Regions from separate parts of the Exiguobacterium sp. MH3 genome, predicted to be linked through region 3. Evidence: riboswitches for the same ligand, from Rfam matches in the RefSeq annotation. Region 3 holds a riboswitch; each other region holds the start of a gene.

Region 1 (5,595 bases), 470 kb from region 3:
AATCGTTCGATGACCGTACGAATCAGATCTGTATCGTTTACCGTGATGACCTCTTGTTTCATCGACTCATAAGCTTTCATCTGAATTCTCCTTTGTCGTTCGTTTCTCATCTACGAAAGTTGTATGATACAATTAAAAGAACAAAAATGATTGTATAATACAACTACAACTCTGTCAAGCCTCCTGCTTTTCGCATTGACAGCTTATCCACATTGGGTAATCATGAGGGACAGAGAGACTTTTTCGAAAGGGGAGATACCCGATGTCTCAACAATCACTTGAAACCATTGAATTGGAGTTAGCGATTCTGATCCGGCGCTTAACGACAGCGACGGCAGACAATCGTAATTTGGATCGTGCTTCTTATCTCTTACTGCGACAATTAGCAGATTCCGGCAACGTCGGTGTCAAAACACTTGCCCGCGAACTTCAGTTGGATGTCTCAACCGTCAGTCGCCAAGCAGCGGCACTCGATCAGAAGCAACTCGTTGAAAAAGTAAAAGATCCGACAGATGGTCGTGCCTTCTTCTATCATATTACGGATAAAGGACAAGAAGAGCTCACGATTTACCGGACAGCGCGCCTCGCGAGCATCGAACGTCTACTGACGGACTGGCCATCGGATGATGCCGAAGATTTTGGACGTCTATTGCAACAATTCAACCGTGCCTTGCGCGAGCGGTAACGAAATCACACCATTTAAAGGAACGGACGCGAAATCAATCGATTTCGCGTCCGTTTTTTCATCATTATTCATGATGTATGAGAAACCTGACAAACCGAACGAATTTGTGCGATATGTTCAGGTGACGTTCGGCAACAACCACCGATCAATCGTGCCCCTGCCTCATACCATGTCTTCGCGACGGTTTGGAACGATGTACACTGATTCGTACCTGACCACGTTTTTGCGACCGGATCATAGACCTCACCAGAGTTCGGATAGACGATGATTGGCACATCCGTCAACGCCTTGACGTGACGGATAAAGTCGGTCGCGTAAGATGCCGGAAAACAATTTGCACCGATTGCTGCGAGCTGTGGATGTTGTCCGACCGTTTCAATACACGTCGCAAGTGCCGTTCCTTCACTAATGTGTGTCGCATCTTGAAGCGAGAACGTCAGCCAAGCAGACACTTCCGGATACGCTTCGAGAATCCGGAACAACACGACAGCTTCCTCGAGCGACGGAATCGTCTCAAATGCCAGCAGATCAGCCCCCGCTTCAATCAATGCTTCGATCCGTGGTCTGTGGAAGGCTTCTAGCACATCTGCTGACACCCCATAATGACCGCGATACTCAGAACCATCTGCTAAGTAGGCACCATAAGGACCCACTGATCCTGCGATTAATGCGTCACGCTTTCCGCTACGCGTGCGTGCGTTTTGCGCCAAGGTGACCGTTTGTCGAATCAGCGCCTGTGCTTCCTCTGTCGTGATATGACGTTGCTTGAACCCTTCGATACTTGCTTGATAGCTTGAAGTGATGGCAACATCAGCACCTACTTCAAAGTAGTCACGATGGACGTGTTCGATTTGTTCCGGTGCTTCGATTAAGAGACGTGCTGACCAAAGCGGATCGTTCAGGTCGAATCCCTTCTGTTCAAGTTCGGTTGCAAGGGCACCATCTAAAATGAGAAAGGGAACTTCCTGTAATCGTTGATCAACTGGATTTTTGATTCGGGACATCTTCAACACTCCGTTTCTGAGAAGAATTCGTGAACGCATGTACGACATAACAGATCACGATGAATGGAATACCACAGTACAAGGCGATTCGTTGTGTCGGATCAAATCCGATACCAATCAGGGAAATCAAACAGACGACGAAAGCGGCGATTGGCACGAATGGAAAGAGTGGTGTGCGATAGACCAATTCGTCGACCGTATGCCCTTCGCGGAGAAATTGTTTCCGGAAGCGATACTGAGCAATGCTGATACTCATCCAAACGACGACGACAGCGAGACCGGAAATCGAGACGAGCGCGATATAGACACTCCCTGCTGCATAGATGCTAGACAGCAAGGCAAGTCCTCCGCCAAGCATGCTGAACAATACAGCTCGAAGTGGAACCCCACTTGGTGTCACTTGGGCGAAGAAGCGTGGAATCATACGTTCGTTCGCAAGCGACCAGAGCATCCGAGAGGCGGCGTAAAGTCCAGAGTTCGCTGCCGACAAAATCGCTGTCAAAATGACGAAGTTCATCACGTCTGCTGCGTAGGGAATTCCGATCCGTTCGAACACGGCGACGAACGGACTTTCGAGTACACCTTTCCCATCCGTTGGCAATAAGACGGCTAACACGATGATCGTACCGACGAAGAAGAGGACGAGTCGCAAGATCGTCGTCCGGATCGCAAGCGGAATCGTCCGTTTCGGATCGACTGCTTCACCCGCTGCGACACCGATCAGTTCCGTTCCCGAGTAAGCAAAATTCACGGCAAGCATCGTCATGAAGATGACGAAAGCACCATTTGGGAATAATCCACCTTCCGTTAAGGAAGAAAAGAATGGGGCTGGGCTACCATCTTGCAGTGGAATGAAGCCGACGATCGCTCCCGCACCAAGTAAAATGAACGCAATGATCGTCACGACCTTAATGGCGGAGAACCAAAACTCGACTTCAGCGAACACGCGAACCTTCAAGACGTTGATACCAAGGATCATCGCAGCGAATAAGGCACTGAACACCCAAACCGGAATCGATGGAAACCAACGTTGCATCAAAATGCCTGCTGCCGTGAATTCTGAACCAAGGGCGACCGTCCACGTCAGCCAGTAGAGCCAGGCTACTGTATAACCGGTGCCAGGTCCAATGTACTTCGTTGCGTACTTATGGAATGATCCGGTTTCCGGCATGTGCACGGCGAGTTCACCGAGACTTAACATGACTAAGTAAACGACGACGGCTCCGATCAAATACGATAAAATCGTTCCGACACGTCCTGCTTGTTCCAACGTATAACCTGTACTTAAAAATAATCCTGTTCCAATGACACCACCTAACGACAGCATGATCAGATGACGTGATTCCATCTTGCGTCGAAATGCTCCGCTCGTTTTCATGAATCCATTTCCTCCTCGTTCCACCTATTTCAAACAAAAAACGCATCCTCACGGATGCGTCGGTCGACAATTCGGAAATCTTATCGATCGGGTGCAGCACCCGCAGGAATTAGCACAGTATCTTTCGACCTGTTGCTGAGGTTTCATAGGGCCAGTCCCTCCACCTCTCTGGATAAGTATGTAATTGTTCCTAACCATATCAGAATGCAGATAATTCAGTCAACAGGCATTTCCCGATTTTTTTGATAGATCCATAAATTAGATTCAATCAGTTGAAGATGACGTGAAGAGCGTGTTTCGAGCAACGTACTAAAGAAATGTTTCACTTCGACGGGCTGACCCTTTTCCATGTCCCGTAACATTGACGATTTCATCGTGTCTTCCATTGCATGCATCTGCTTCAGCAAGACCGCTTCTACATCGTCATTAAAGACTGCGCCTTGTTCTTCCATCGCTTGCTTCGCTTCCTTCATGACGTCTTGAATCATTTGATGACCAATTGGGTCCTTGCGAATTGGACCGATGGCAGAGCGAAATAGTGTCGTCACGCCCGCAAATGTCGAAATGAAGAGGTACTTTTGCCACATGTCATCCATGATATGCATCGAGTACGCCATCGGTGCCTTCGCTTTCGCAAAACGTGTTGCAATCTCCTCTAAACGCGCTGTTGGTTTACCGGTTCGTGAACCAAACAATAGCCGATGCGACGGGCTTGTCTGTATAATACGCCCTTCTGCATCAAGCGTCGATTCAATGAAGCAAAGTCCGCCCAGTACTCGATCTTCTCCGAAGACTTCTGTTAACCGTCGTATATGCTGCATGCCGTTCAACAAAGGAATGATGTACGTCTCGCTCGAAACAAATGGCGCAAGATCCTGTAGGACATCATCCAAGTGATAGGCTTTCGTCGAAAGTAAGACGACATCAAATGTGTGATTCAGTCGCATGTCTCGTGTCACTAACTGAGGCGTGATCATAACATCACCATGAGGACTAGTGATCTGTAACCCTGTCTTTTGTAATTGTTCATAGCGCTTCGGACGAACAAGGAATGTCACCTGTTCCCCTTGCTCAGCAAGACGTCCCCCGAAATAACCTCCAACTGCTCCGGCACCTACGACTAAAACATGCATATGCATTACCTCCTTTTTAACTAATCGATTCGTTACTTACTCCTTCACCCTAACATATCGGAAACCATTTTCCTGATTCCTGCTTGAATCACTAAAATGTAAGTTAAGCGTTTGCATTTTAGAAAAAAACGTTTATACTAACTTGTATACAAGTATACTCACTTTAGAAATCAGGTGATTCCATGTCAGAACTGTTATACCCCTTGAAGTGGTTAGCAAAAGCTTCCGCTGGAGATCGTGTCGCACACGAGCTACGGATGCGCATCATTTCAGGAAAGATTGAAAGCGGTACCATTTTATCCGAAAACAAATTAGCCTCTGATTTTTCAGTCAGTCGCTCGCCCGTCCGTGATGCGTTAAAGGTCCTTGCATCCGAACAATTGATTCGTCTCGAACGAATGGGAGCGGTCGTCGTCGGTTTGTCTGAGCGCGACATTCAGGAAATCTATGATGTCCGGTTGCTCATCGAAACATTCGTCTTCGAACGACTCGTCAAAATCGAACGGGCAGAACTCGTCCGTGAACTCAGTAAAATTCTCGAAATGATGAAAGTTGCCATCAAATACAAGGATGCCGATGAATTCTCCTTCCAGGACGTTCTGTTTCACGAAACAATCATCCGCTCGATTGATCATGGATATGTCAGCATGATTTGGCAAAATCTCAAACCGGTCATGGAAAGTTTCATCCTCCTATCGATGCGGGTACGATTCGAGGAAGACATCGAAGACTTCGAACGCATCCTCGCGAACCACGCCTTGTACATCGAAGCGATCGAGACAGGGGACCGTGAACGGATGGTTGCTTCCTTACATCAGAACTTTGATGACGTCCAGGAAGTCGAAGATCTCTGGAAAACGCAACAAATGATGTCGAAAGGAGTCGATTCACATGACTGAATACATGTTAGGCGTCGATATCGGAACGACGAGTACGAAAGCGGTCTTATTTACGACAAAAGGAGAGGTCATCGGACAAACGAACGTCGGTTACCCGCTCCATACACCGAACCGCTCGACGGCAGAGCAGAATCCGGAAGAAATTTTTGATGCTGTACTCGAATCGATCCGTTTGATCACGAAACGTCATCCGAGCATGCCACCGAAGTTCGTCGCGTTCAGTAGTGCTATGCACAGCTTGATCGCGATGGATGCACAGCATCAACCATTGACTGCCTGCATCACGTGGGCAGACAGTCGGAGTGAAGCATGGTCGAACAAGATCAAGGAACAATATGGTCTATCGATCTATCACCGGACCGGAACACCGATTCATCCGATGTCACCGCTCAGCAAAATCAGTTGGCTCGTCGAAGATCGTCCGGAGCTCCACGCTCAAACGAAAAAATATGTTGGGATCAAGGAATTCGTGTTCCAAAGACTGTTCGGCAGATAT
Region 2 (5,595 bases), 980 kb from region 3:
AATTAGTAAGACTTGATTGGCATACGTGACAACGAGTGTTGCATTGCGAATTTGTTGAATATCCATTAGGTTCATCCTCTCTCAATGACTCGGATTGACTATTCCCCGTCTGGCATTCAATGAATCCTATCGCAAGCGTTTCTCCATCGCCATGACGTCGACATATTCGCCGTTCAACTGTCCTTGCTCCTTAAACGTTCCGACGATCCGGAACCCGGAGCGGATATAGAGTTTTTGTCCGATTTTATTGAATGGGAAGGTGAAGAGAATGAGTTTATGCATCTGATGATCACGGGCGTGTTGCTCAGCCGTTTCAAGCAAACGTGTGCCAATCCCTTGTCCACGATGAGTCCGGGTGATATAAACCGAAATCTCACCGACGGATGCGTAGACAGGACGCGGATTATACGGATCGAGGGAAATGAAGCCGAGGACACCTGTGTCATCTTCAGCGACATATCCGGCATATCGATCGGTGCGTTCTACATACCACTGGGTCATGAAGGATAAGTCCTTTTGGTCGGTCTCAAGCGTTGCGATTCGATCTTCGATGCCTTCGTTATAGATGGCGAGAATCGCTGGTAAGTCGTGTTCCGTTACGGGACGAATATGCATGACGCTCACTTCCTCATCGCTTTTCCTTCATTATATCGGTTACGTATCAATGTAGTGATATGTTTGTGCGATAAGAAAAGCGCTGATTTCCTTCACATAAAGGAAATCAGCGCTTATATCGTTCTTAAGAGACCGTTGACGTCTCGTTTTCATAAATCGGAACCCAGCCGTCTGTCGTGACGAAGATCCGAACAGCAACGACTTTACGATCGTCTTGAAGCGTAAAGTAGTGGCGTGTGTTAACAGGAACGGAAATCAAATCACCAGGATTGAGTTCGATGTTATAGTAGCCGACTTCTTCGTCTTTGATCGCGAAGACGCCATGACCGCTAACGATGAAACGAACTTCATCATCCGTGTGATGATGTTCTTTCTGGAAGTTGACGAGTAACTCATCCAGGTTCGGTGTCGTATCCGAAAGTGAGATGATATCAGCTGTCTGATACCCACGACGTTCTGATACGTCTTTGATTTCGGGAGCGAACGTATCGAGAATCGTTTGTTTGTCTGCATCCGTCAGTGTGAAGTTCTCAACGAGAGGCGCTGGAAGTTTCGAAACGTCCCATTGTTCGTAAAGAACGCCGCGTGACGCAAGGAAGTCAGCGACTTCCGTTTGATCCGTATACCGTGTGTTTGTTTCTTGGAATAAGACTGTTGCCATGAGATGATTCCTCCTTTTAATGAATGGATTGACGGCATGATTGCAACGTCAACGTGTAATTGAATAAAAACTCGAAGGCTTCGAGGTGTTTCTTTGCTTCAAAGGCGGTCGGTGCCCAGACCGTGATTCCGTGATTGCGGATCAGGACGGCACCACTGTCTGCTGTGACATGAGGTGCAAAAGCAGCGGCAAGCGTCGGAATGTCCGCATGATTCGGAATGATCGGTACCGTGACCGTCGCATCCTCTTCCCAGTGTCCGAGTGCCTTGATGATTTCTTGACCGGAAAAGGTGATGCTGCCTTGATCGCCATAGAGTTCCGAAATCACATTGTTCGCAATCGTATGGACATGCAGGGAACAACCGGCGTCCGTTCGATTGAACACTTCGACATGGAGCAATGTCTCAGCAGAAGGACGCCCGGATTGCTCACCGATCAATTGACCGGTCGCATCGACATGAACGAAGTCGTCAGGAGTCGTCTGCCGTTTATCTTTTCCGCTTGCCGTCACAAGGAATTCAACCGGGACACCGGATGTCCGAATGGCGAGATTGCCACTCGTACCAGGGAACCAATCGCGAGCCGCAAGCTCTTGTTTGATGGCGCGTAGCTCTTCATAGCGTCGCATGAATGTCATGTTGTCACCTCCGCTCGTGTTAAATCATGAACGATATCATGGAACGTCTCAAACGGTGTATAGGCGATATCGTTCTCTTCACACAACGTGATCAGATAATCACGGGCATAGACACGATCCGCTTGTTTTGCGAGTTCGAAGTCCGTCACCGAGTCGCCGATGACGATGATGACGTCACCGTCTTTACGTAGTGTCCGAGCAACGGACGTTTTACAACAGCCGCACCCGTTCGTGCAATGGGTATCGCAGGCGTTTGGCCAATCGATATGAACGAATGGACCGTCAAAATTTGCGACATTGCAATAGATGCGCTCCTGCTCAAGGAATGGCGCTAAGATCGGTTCGACGAAAAAGTCCATTCCGCCGCTGACGATCGAGAAATCGATGTCTTGACGACGACTGTACTGAAGCAACTCCGAAAATCCGTCGCGAATGACGGCGCGCTCCAGTAAAAAGTCAAGATAGGACGCTTTCCCATCAGATGGCAGAAGTGCGAACATTTGCCCGACACCACTTTGAATCGATAACGTCCGGTCGAGTACACCGTGTTTCAACGGTTCGAAGTCGCTCGCTGGCGCAAATGCCTGCATGAGTGCGATGATATTATCCTGTGTCGTCACTGTCCCGTCGAAGTCACAAAGAATCCGTACGGTCATGACTTGATCCCCCAAGCGTCGAGGGCGATCCGTAATTCTTCATGACGCGATGCTGCCGTCGATAGGGATTCATTTGCGAGTGCCGCATCGAGTGCCTGACGGAAAGCGGTGACACCAGCCGCAGCACCTTGCGGATGACCATGTACGCCGCCACCGGCGTTGATGACGGAATCGATACCGAAGTCCCGTACGAGTTGAGCGACGAGTCCAGGATGAATACCGGCTGAAGGAACCGGGAAGATCGATTTCGTCTGACCGAGACGGGTCGCTTCGACCGCGATACCACGGGCGACATCCTTTGGCAAAGCGACATTGCCGTAAGGCGACGGGAATAGCGTCAAGTCTGCTCCAGCAGCACGCGGTAATGTGCCAAGTAAGACAGGAGCTGCGACTCCGTGATTCGGGCTAGCGATCAACGCACCGCTATAGGCCGGATGATTGAAGATTGGAACGTTGATTTCCGGATCACTTGCCAGTTCGCGTAAGACGTCGAGTCCGTATGTGAAGGTATTCAGCAAGAAAGCGGTCGCTCCAGCGTCAATCAATCGCTTGGCTTTATCCTTGAGCGTAAAGACGGGACCGCTGAGTGTGATTGCATATAACGCGCGTTTACCGGTCCGGTGGAAGTGAGCGTCGATGACCTCACGTCCAATTCGTGCCCGGTCAATCGTTGGCGTCAATGGATTGTCGTATAGGATCTCATCGTCCTTGACGAGATCAATCCCACCAGCGAGTTGTCCTTCGAGTTGATCACGAAGAAACGATAAATCGCGTCCGATGACTCCTTTGAAGATGCTCATTAATAATGGGCGATCTTCGACACCGATCAAGGAACGGACCCCTTCAATCCCGAATTTCGCACCTGGAAAGTCCGACGTAAATGTATCGGGTAGTAGCAATTCCGTTAATTTGATTTCACCGTCGAGTGAGAGTTTCCCGAAGACGGTCGTCAGAATCGCAGAAAAGTCGCGCGACACGTTATGTTCCGGATAACGAATCGTGATATATCCTTTGCCATCGCGCTCTTCGGTATGTACGACTTCCCCTTTGAACGAGGCGAGTTGTTGTTGTTCGAGATGATTCAGTTCCGTCCAAGAACCGACTGTCAGACCAAGCGCGAGTTGTTCAGCGCGCTGCTCGAGTCGATCACGGGCAGTCAATTGATAAGTAGCAGTGATATAAGCCATGTCTTTCCTCCTTCAACAAAAAAATGGTCTCTCGTCAGCGACAAGAGACCATGAATGATTCGAACGTGGACTCTTATCTGTCAGCTTAGTAGCTGCAAGAATTAGCACCGTGCCAAAAGGTCGGTTGCTGCGACATCGTAGGGCTTGTCCCTCCGTCTGCTCTTGATAAGAATTGGATGAAATTGTGAAATCTAATTGCAATTTTTACATGAGAATCGTGACTTGTCAAACTATTTTTAGAAAATTTATTTTTTTGGAAATACTCTTTCTATAGATGACTTAAAAATGATGTCCGTTTCTGCTTGATTTCGATTTGACAGCGAGGAAGTCGATTGCGTAAGATTCAAATCAATATCACACACGACAACTACATACGACTCTTATCGCGAGTTGGCAGAGGGAATTGGCCCGATGACGCCGCAGCAACCGACCACTAGGCACGGTGCTACATCCAACAGACGTTTCGTCTGAGAGATAAGAGGACGCAGTGACTTTTCTGCGCCTCTTTTCGATGACGAAAAGAGGCGCTTTTTCGTGTATCACATAGGGGGAAACTGAGATGACATATAAAGCATTCACAGAACAGGACGCGATTGATCGTGTTCGGACATTAGGACTGATCGGCGATGGAGCCGTCGAAGCAGAAGAGATTGGCGACGGGAACCTCAACCTCGTCTTTCGGATTCGAGAAGGCGAACATCGCTTGATTTTAAAACAAGCATTACCATATGCGAAGGTCGTCGGGGAGAGCTGGCCGTTATCGCTCGAACGAGCGTGGATCGAGCAATCCGCACTCCGTGAATTCGCGCGACATGCCGTACCGTTCGTACCACGTGTTTTTCATGCTAGTCACGAAGAGGCGTATACGGTCATGGAAGATCTTTCACATTTGACGATCGTTCGAAGCGGTTTACTCGCAGGTGAACAGTATCCGTTGCTTGCGGAACATATCGGTTCTTATCTCGCTCGGACGTTATTCCATACATCGGACTTTGCGCTTGGTCCGGTTGAAAAGAAACGTGTCGCCCGAACGTACTACAATCCAGACTTGTGCGACATCACGGAAAAATTAATCTTCACGGATCCGTTTCATGACGCGGAGACGAACGAGATTGAAGCCGGACTCGAAGAAGAGGTGGCACGTCTATGGGCAGACGATGAGTTAAAACGCGAAGTCGCAAAACTCGAAGCGCTCTTCATCACGAAAGGAGATGCATTGCTGCACGGCGATCTACATACAGGAAGCATCTTCGCCTCGGCGACGGAAACGAAAGTCATCGATCCTGAATTCGCCTTTTATGGTCCATTTGGATTCGATGTCGGACAGTTCATCGCCCACTTATTCTTCGCGGCATATCCGGATTACCCTACACGACGTGACGCCCGAATCAAGGATATCGATACGTTCTGGCTGACGTTCGCTTCAACGTTCCGTGCCTTATGGGAACGGGAAGCCGTCGAACCGTTCCAGGCACCAGGACTCGTCGATGATGTATTGAGCACGATCTTGCAGGATGCCCTTGGCTTCGCCGGTTGCGAATTGATTCGGCGGACGATCGGTCTAGCACCGGTCGCTGATTTAGAATCAATCAATTCAACGACGGAACGCTTAGAGCGGAAACGCCACGCTCTCCGTCTAGGAACAGCGTTAATCAAACGCCGTACAGAATGCCGGACATTCGATGATTTACGAAACTTTGACGTAACGGAGGAACTTAGCCGATGACTACATTCGTTCAAAGTATCCGTTACGAAGACCGTGTCTTGACGATTCTCGATCAGACACGTCTACCGCAGGAAGAGCACTATGAAGTCATTGCTGATCTCGCGCAAGCCGTT
Region 3 (5,595 bases):
ACGAGTTTCTTCGGATTCTTGACGATATCTTTTTCTGAAACGGTCAGAGGATCAGCATCCGGCTTGAGTTCAATCCACCCTTGTTCCGCAAGCAAGTTCAGTGCCCGTGCTTGGTTCGTCGGATCATTCGGCGTCGCGACTTCAGCACCTGTCTTGACGTCGTCAAGTGTCTTCGCTGTTTTACTGTATAGTCCCATCGGTGCTGTCGGAACCGTGATCAGTCCTTTTAAGTCGAGATTCTTTTCTTTAGAAAACGTTTTTAGATAGATCGAGTGTTGGAACAAGTTGGCGTCGATATTGCCGCTACCGAGGGCGATGTTCGGTTGAATGTAATCGCTGAACTCGACGATTTCGACTTTATAGCCTTTCTTTTCGAGTTGTGGCTGAATCGCTTGTTTGACCATGTCGCTATACGGACCGCTCGTCGCCCCGATCTTGATCGTCTTGTTTTTTTCATCAGCGCTGCTGTCTCCACATCCTGCGAGGACTCCTGCACCGAGTAAGGCTGTTGCTAAAAAGGCATATCGTTTTTTCATGATTCCACTCTCCCTTTGTATGTGTGATTAGCGTTTATCTGTTTTTCGCGCCAGTTGATTGCCAAGTGCTTGAATACTTTGAACGATGACGATGAGCACGACGATCGTCACGATCATGATGAGATTATCGTAGCGATAGTAACCGAAACGGATCGCGAGGTCACCGACACCACCGCCGCCGACGATACCAGCCATCGCTGAGAAGCCAATCAAGCTGATCGTCGTTAATGTGATGCCCTGAATGATGCCAGGGAGTGCTTCCGGTAAGAGGACACTGACGATGATCCGCAATGGTTTCGCCCCACAGGCTTCCGCTGCTTCAATCAAACCAGGCGGAATCTCGCGGAGTGATGTTTCGACAAGGCGTGCGAGAAACGGAATCGCTGCGACACTAAGGCTGACGGACGCTGCCGTCGGACCGATTGTATTGTCGAGTAAGAACTTCGTCAACGGAATGAGGGCAACCAGCAAGATGATGAACGGTAGCGACCGGACGATGTTGACGACGAAGTCAAGAACACGGCGGACGGCAAGGTTTTGAAAAAATAATCCGCGGTCGGTGACGAACAAGAGAATTCCGAGCGGAATCCCGACGACCAATGCGAAAGCAAGTGAAATTCCGACCATCCATGCTGTCTCGCCGAGTGCCTTCAAGAGCTCAGGTAACATCGTTTGAATACGATCAAGCCACATCCTGAATCACCTCGAGTGCATGAAGTTCCGTCGCGAGCCAGTCGAGGGCAAGAGCGATTTGATTGGATGATCCCGTCAAGCTGACAATGAGGACACCGAAGGCGACGTCTTGAATGTAGTCGACCTTGCCGTGCAAGATACTGACTGAGATATCGTAACGGCGGATCGCTTCTGATAACGTACTCTCACCGGTCTTTTCGCCCGTGAACTGCAAGCGGATGATCTTGCCTGGGGTTGCCTGTAAAATGCGTTCCGGCAATTCGATTTGTAGTGCCGTATCGACATAATGTTGCGTCACCGGATGCTTAGCTTGACTGAACAAGTCATAGGTTGAGGCGACTTCAACGACTTCACCTTGTGACATGACCGCGACACGATGGCAAATCTGTTTGACGACATCAATCTCATGCGTGATGAGGACGATCGTCAACCCGAGTCGTTCATTCAAATCCTTCAGCAGTTCAAGGATCTGTAGTGTCGTAACGGGGTCAAGAGCGGATGTCGCTTCATCACATAACAAGACGGTCGGATTGTTTGCGAGTGCCCGGGCAATCCCGACGCGCTGTTTCTGCCCACCGCTTAATTGACTCGGGAAGTTCGTCTCAAATCCTTCAAGTCCGACGAGCGAGACGAGTTCGCGAATCCGCTCCGGGAAATCTGCTCGTTTGACGCCAGCGGCCTTGAGCGCAAAAGCGATGTTATCCGCGACGTTGCGCGACTGGATCAATTGGAAATGCTGAAAGATCATTCCTGTCCGCAAGCGAAGTTGACGCAAATCTGCTTTTGACATCCCGCCAAGCGAGACACCGTCGACCTTGACGGTTCCTTGTGTCGGATGCTCGAGCCCATTGATTAGGCGAAGCAACGTACTTTTACCGGCACCAGACTCGCCAATGATTCCGAAGATTTCTCCTTTTTGGATCGTCAAATCGACATCCCGTAAGGCAAAAATCGGGGTCCGGTCTCGGACGAACCGTTTTGTAATGTGTTTGAATTCAATCATCCGCTCATCTCCTCATACAAAAAAAGTCGCTTTTTCCTAGTAGCAGAGCAACCAGAAAAAAGCGACGAAAGTGTAAGATTTCGTAACTTATCTCTCAGAATGAAAATCATTCTGTAGGATGTGGCACCGTTCCTTACAGGTGGTTGCCGGACGTCGTTGGGCCTAATCCCTCGGTCGCTCTCGATAAGTAGTTATGCTGTTGGGATTTACTTTAACGGAAATGATTCCCATCTGTCAAATGTTTTTTCAGAATTATTCCGCAACAGGTGTCCGGAATAGGTTGAGCGTTCCGATTCGATCGACGGCTTCTTCTAGACGTTCGACGTCAGCAATCAAGCTGATCCGGACGTAGCCTTCACCGTGTTCGCCGAAGAAGGATCCAGGGGTCACAGCGACGTGCGCTTCGTCAAGTAGATGATCGGTGAAGCTCTGGGACGTGTAACCTTCAGGAACAGGAAGCCAGACGAAGAAGGAACCGCCCGGGCGTGGTCCACTCCAGCCGATTGCATCAAGTTTTGCGAACAACGCATCGCGTCGTGTTTCATACAAGCGACTTAACTCACGGACGCACGTCTGGTCACTCGTGAGGGCGACGGTCGCCGCATGCTGAATCGGTGTGAAGGCACTGACGTAGAGATGTTCTTGGTACGTTTCGATGCTTGAGATGACGGACGGATTTCCGATGGCAAAGGCAATCCGGAAGCCGGACATGTTGAAGCGTTTTGAGAGTGAGAATAGCTCGATTCCGACGTCTTTTGCCCCTTCCGTCTGCAAGAAACTTCGCGTCGGACCATCGAAACTGATACCGCCGTATGCTAAGTCATGAACGACACAGATATCATGGGCATCGGCGAAAGCGACTGTCTGTTCGAAGGCTTCTGCCGTCGCGGTCGCACCCGTCGGATTACTCGGGTAGTTGAGGAACAACATCCGGGCACGCTCAACGTCCGTCGTATCAAGTAAGTCATAATCCGGCAAGAAATCATTTTTCTCGAGCAACGGAAGCGTAATCGGGTAAGCGCCAGCAAGTGCTGCACCAGACAGGTAATCCGGGTATCCTGGATCCGGGACGATGACACCTTCTCCAGGGTTGACGATCGTCTGCGGTAAGGCGACGATTCCGGCTTTACTGCCGAGGAGAATCGCGACTTCCGTTGCCGGATCGATCGTGACACCGAATTCAGTCGCGTAAAAGTTTGCGACAGCTTGTTTTAGAAAATCATGTCCACGAAATGGTGGATATTGAAGGTTCGTTGGCTCGTCGATGGCTTGTTTTAAGGCATCGAGAATATGTACAGGCGTCGTTTGGTCGGGTGTTCCTTGACCAAGTGTGATGACATCATGTCCGGCAGCTTTTACAGCACCGATTCGGTTCGCAAGTTCAGCGAAGACGGGAGCAGGAAGCCGATCAATGGCGATGGATGGAGCGAAATGTTTCATGGATGAATGCCTCCTTCGTGGTATTGTCGTCAAGGATAACGAATATTCAGTCAAAAGAAAAGAACTTTTTCGAAATTTAAAAAAATTGTCGGATAAACAGGTACAGATAAGTGGAGCGGGAATAAAGAGTAGGGAGAGGAGTGGGAAGATGAAGCGAGCTAACTGGAAAGAGGCAGTCGTCTATCAAGTCTACTGGCGTAGCTTTAAAGATTCGAACGGGGATGGGATCGGTGATTTAAGAGGTGTCATCGAGAAGCTTGATTACATCGCTTCACTTGGTGTCGATGTCGTGTGGCTGAATCCATGTTATCGTTCCCCGGACGTCGATAACGGCTATGATATTGCCGATTATTACGAGATCATGAAAAAAGCGGGAACGATGGGAGATCTCCAGGAGTTGATCACGGCTGCTCATGCCCGTGGATTAAAGATCATTCTCGATTTAGTCGTGAACCATACGAGTGACCAGCATGCCTGGTTCCGTCAGTCATGTGAGCGGATCAACGATAAGGATGACTGGTACATCTGGAAAGACGGCACGAAAGAGACGCCTCCGAACAACTGGCGCTCGTACTTTGCGCCAAGTCCGTGGACGTGGAGTGAAGAGCGCGGGCAGTATTATTTTCATTCCTTCGCCAAAGAACAACCGGACTTGAACTGGGAGCACCCAGCTGTGAGGCAAGCAATCTACGATATGATGAACTGGTGGATTGCTCAAGGGATCGACGGCTTCCGGATGGATGTCATCAACTTGATCAAAAAACGGTCGTTCGAGGATGTCGCCAATCCGTTTGATCTCTCGTACCTTGGGAATCAGCCAGGTGTGCATGACTTCTTGCAGGAGATGCATGCGAATGTTCTCGCTGGTAAAGACTTGTTTACAGTCGGTGAGATTCCGTTCGTCGGTCCAGAAGATGGACTGTTATATGTCAGTGACGAACGAAAAGAACTCCGGACACTGTTTCACTTCGAAATCGCGGACGACATGGAAGCGATGGATCTCTTACGATTCAAGGAGATTCAAAAACGCTGGTACGACGTCTTATACCCATTAGGTGTCAATTCACAGTTCCTCAACAACCATGATCATACACGACAAGTGACGCGCTTCGGCAGTGAACGATACCGGGTTGAGAGTGCGAAACTACTCGGTTTGATGTTGCATACGTTACCGGGCATTCCATACGTGTATCAAGGAGAAGAGATCGGGATGACGGGGATTCGCTTCTCGGATCCGTCGCTTTATCAGGACGTCGCCTTTCGGAATCGATACGCGGAGCGCGTCGCTGGCGGAGAGGACCCAGAGGTCGTGCTCTCATCGATGCAGTTACTTGCGCGCGATAATTCCCGTACACCGATGCAGTGGGACGATACACATGCAGCTGGCTTTACGAGTGGTAAACCATGGTTAGCGGTCAATCCGAATTATACGGACATCAATGTCGCGCAGGCAGAAGCAGATCCATCGTCCGTGCTTGCTTTTTACAAGTCGCTGATTCAGATGCGAAAGGATCATCCGATTATGGTCTACGGTACATACCGAGACTTAGCGCTTCATGATCCGTATCTCTATATCTATGAGCGGGAATTAGAGGGAGAAGTCTGGCGGATCGTCCTCAACGTACATGATGAACCGATGCAGACCGCCCTCGTCTTACCACAGGAAAAGTTGCTCATATCAAACTATCCGGGTAGCCCGGATATCTTGCGTCCTTACGAAGCACGCGTCTATCGTTATACTGTTACAGAACAGACGTGAGTCGTCTGTTGAAAAGAAAAACATCCGCGGACATGTCAGGAACACGTTCGCGGATGTTTTTTCATATGCGTACATTACTTGAAAGGTGATGTTTTTTTCGTCTGTAAGACGTGAGAGAATCGATCGACGGCTTGGCGCATCTCGTAACTCGGTCCGAGAAAGAG

What was found. A riboswitch is a leader RNA that binds a small molecule or an ion and turns the genes downstream of it on or off. The one in region 3 is predicted to bind S-adenosylmethionine.
Positions count from the first base shown of each region.
Region 1: linked by a shared signal. The riboswitch ahead of U719_RS15920 (amino acid permease) and the one ahead of U719_RS13645 (methionine ABC transporter ATP-binding protein) in region 3 are both predicted to bind S-adenosylmethionine.
Region 2: linked by a shared signal. The riboswitch ahead of U719_RS02175 (2,3-diketo-5-methylthiopentyl-1-phosphate enolase) and the one ahead of U719_RS13645 (methionine ABC transporter ATP-binding protein) in region 3 are both predicted to bind S-adenosylmethionine.

Region 1 covers NC_022794.1:3,069,716-3,075,310, forward strand. The annotation lists gene U719_RS15905 (CBS domain-containing protein) at 1-80, opposite strand, end outside; gene U719_RS15910 (MarR family winged helix-turn-helix transcriptional regulator) at 263-685, shown strand; gene mmuM (homocysteine S-methyltransferase) at 754-1,689, opposite strand; gene U719_RS15920 (amino acid permease) at 1,664-3,067, opposite strand; SAM riboswitch class I at 3,145-3,246, opposite strand; gene U719_RS15925 (ketopantoate reductase family protein) at 3,283-4,200, opposite strand; gene U719_RS15930 (GntR family transcriptional regulator) at 4,383-5,099, shown strand; gene gntK (gluconokinase) at 5,092-5,595, shown strand, end outside.
Region 2 covers NC_022794.1:414,319-419,913, forward strand. The annotation lists gene U719_RS02150 (MBL fold metallo-hydrolase) at 1-66, opposite strand, end outside; gene U719_RS02155 (arsinothricin resistance N-acetyltransferase ArsN1 family A) at 127-615, opposite strand; gene U719_RS02160 (acireductone dioxygenase) at 740-1,276, opposite strand; gene U719_RS02165 (methylthioribulose 1-phosphate dehydratase) at 1,293-1,913, opposite strand; gene U719_RS02170 (2-hydroxy-3-keto-5-methylthiopentenyl-1-phosphate phosphatase) at 1,910-2,569, opposite strand; gene U719_RS02175 (2,3-diketo-5-methylthiopentyl-1-phosphate enolase) at 2,566-3,756, opposite strand; SAM riboswitch class I at 3,827-3,928, opposite strand; SAM riboswitch class I at 4,134-4,237, shown strand; gene mtnK (S-methyl-5-thioribose kinase) at 4,316-5,482, shown strand; gene mtnA (S-methyl-5-thioribose-1-phosphate isomerase) at 5,479-5,595, shown strand, end outside.
Region 3 covers NC_022794.1:2,601,531-2,607,125, reverse strand. The annotation lists gene U719_RS13655 (MetQ/NlpA family ABC transporter substrate-binding protein) at 1-536, opposite strand, end outside; gene U719_RS13650 (methionine ABC transporter permease) at 564-1,229, opposite strand; gene U719_RS13645 (methionine ABC transporter ATP-binding protein) at 1,219-2,232, opposite strand; SAM riboswitch class I at 2,317-2,422, opposite strand; gene U719_RS13640 (aminotransferase class I/II-fold pyridoxal phosphate-dependent enzyme) at 2,485-3,672, opposite strand; gene U719_RS13635 (alpha-glucosidase) at 3,821-5,431, shown strand; gene U719_RS13630 (MBL fold metallo-hydrolase) at 5,506-5,595, opposite strand, start outside.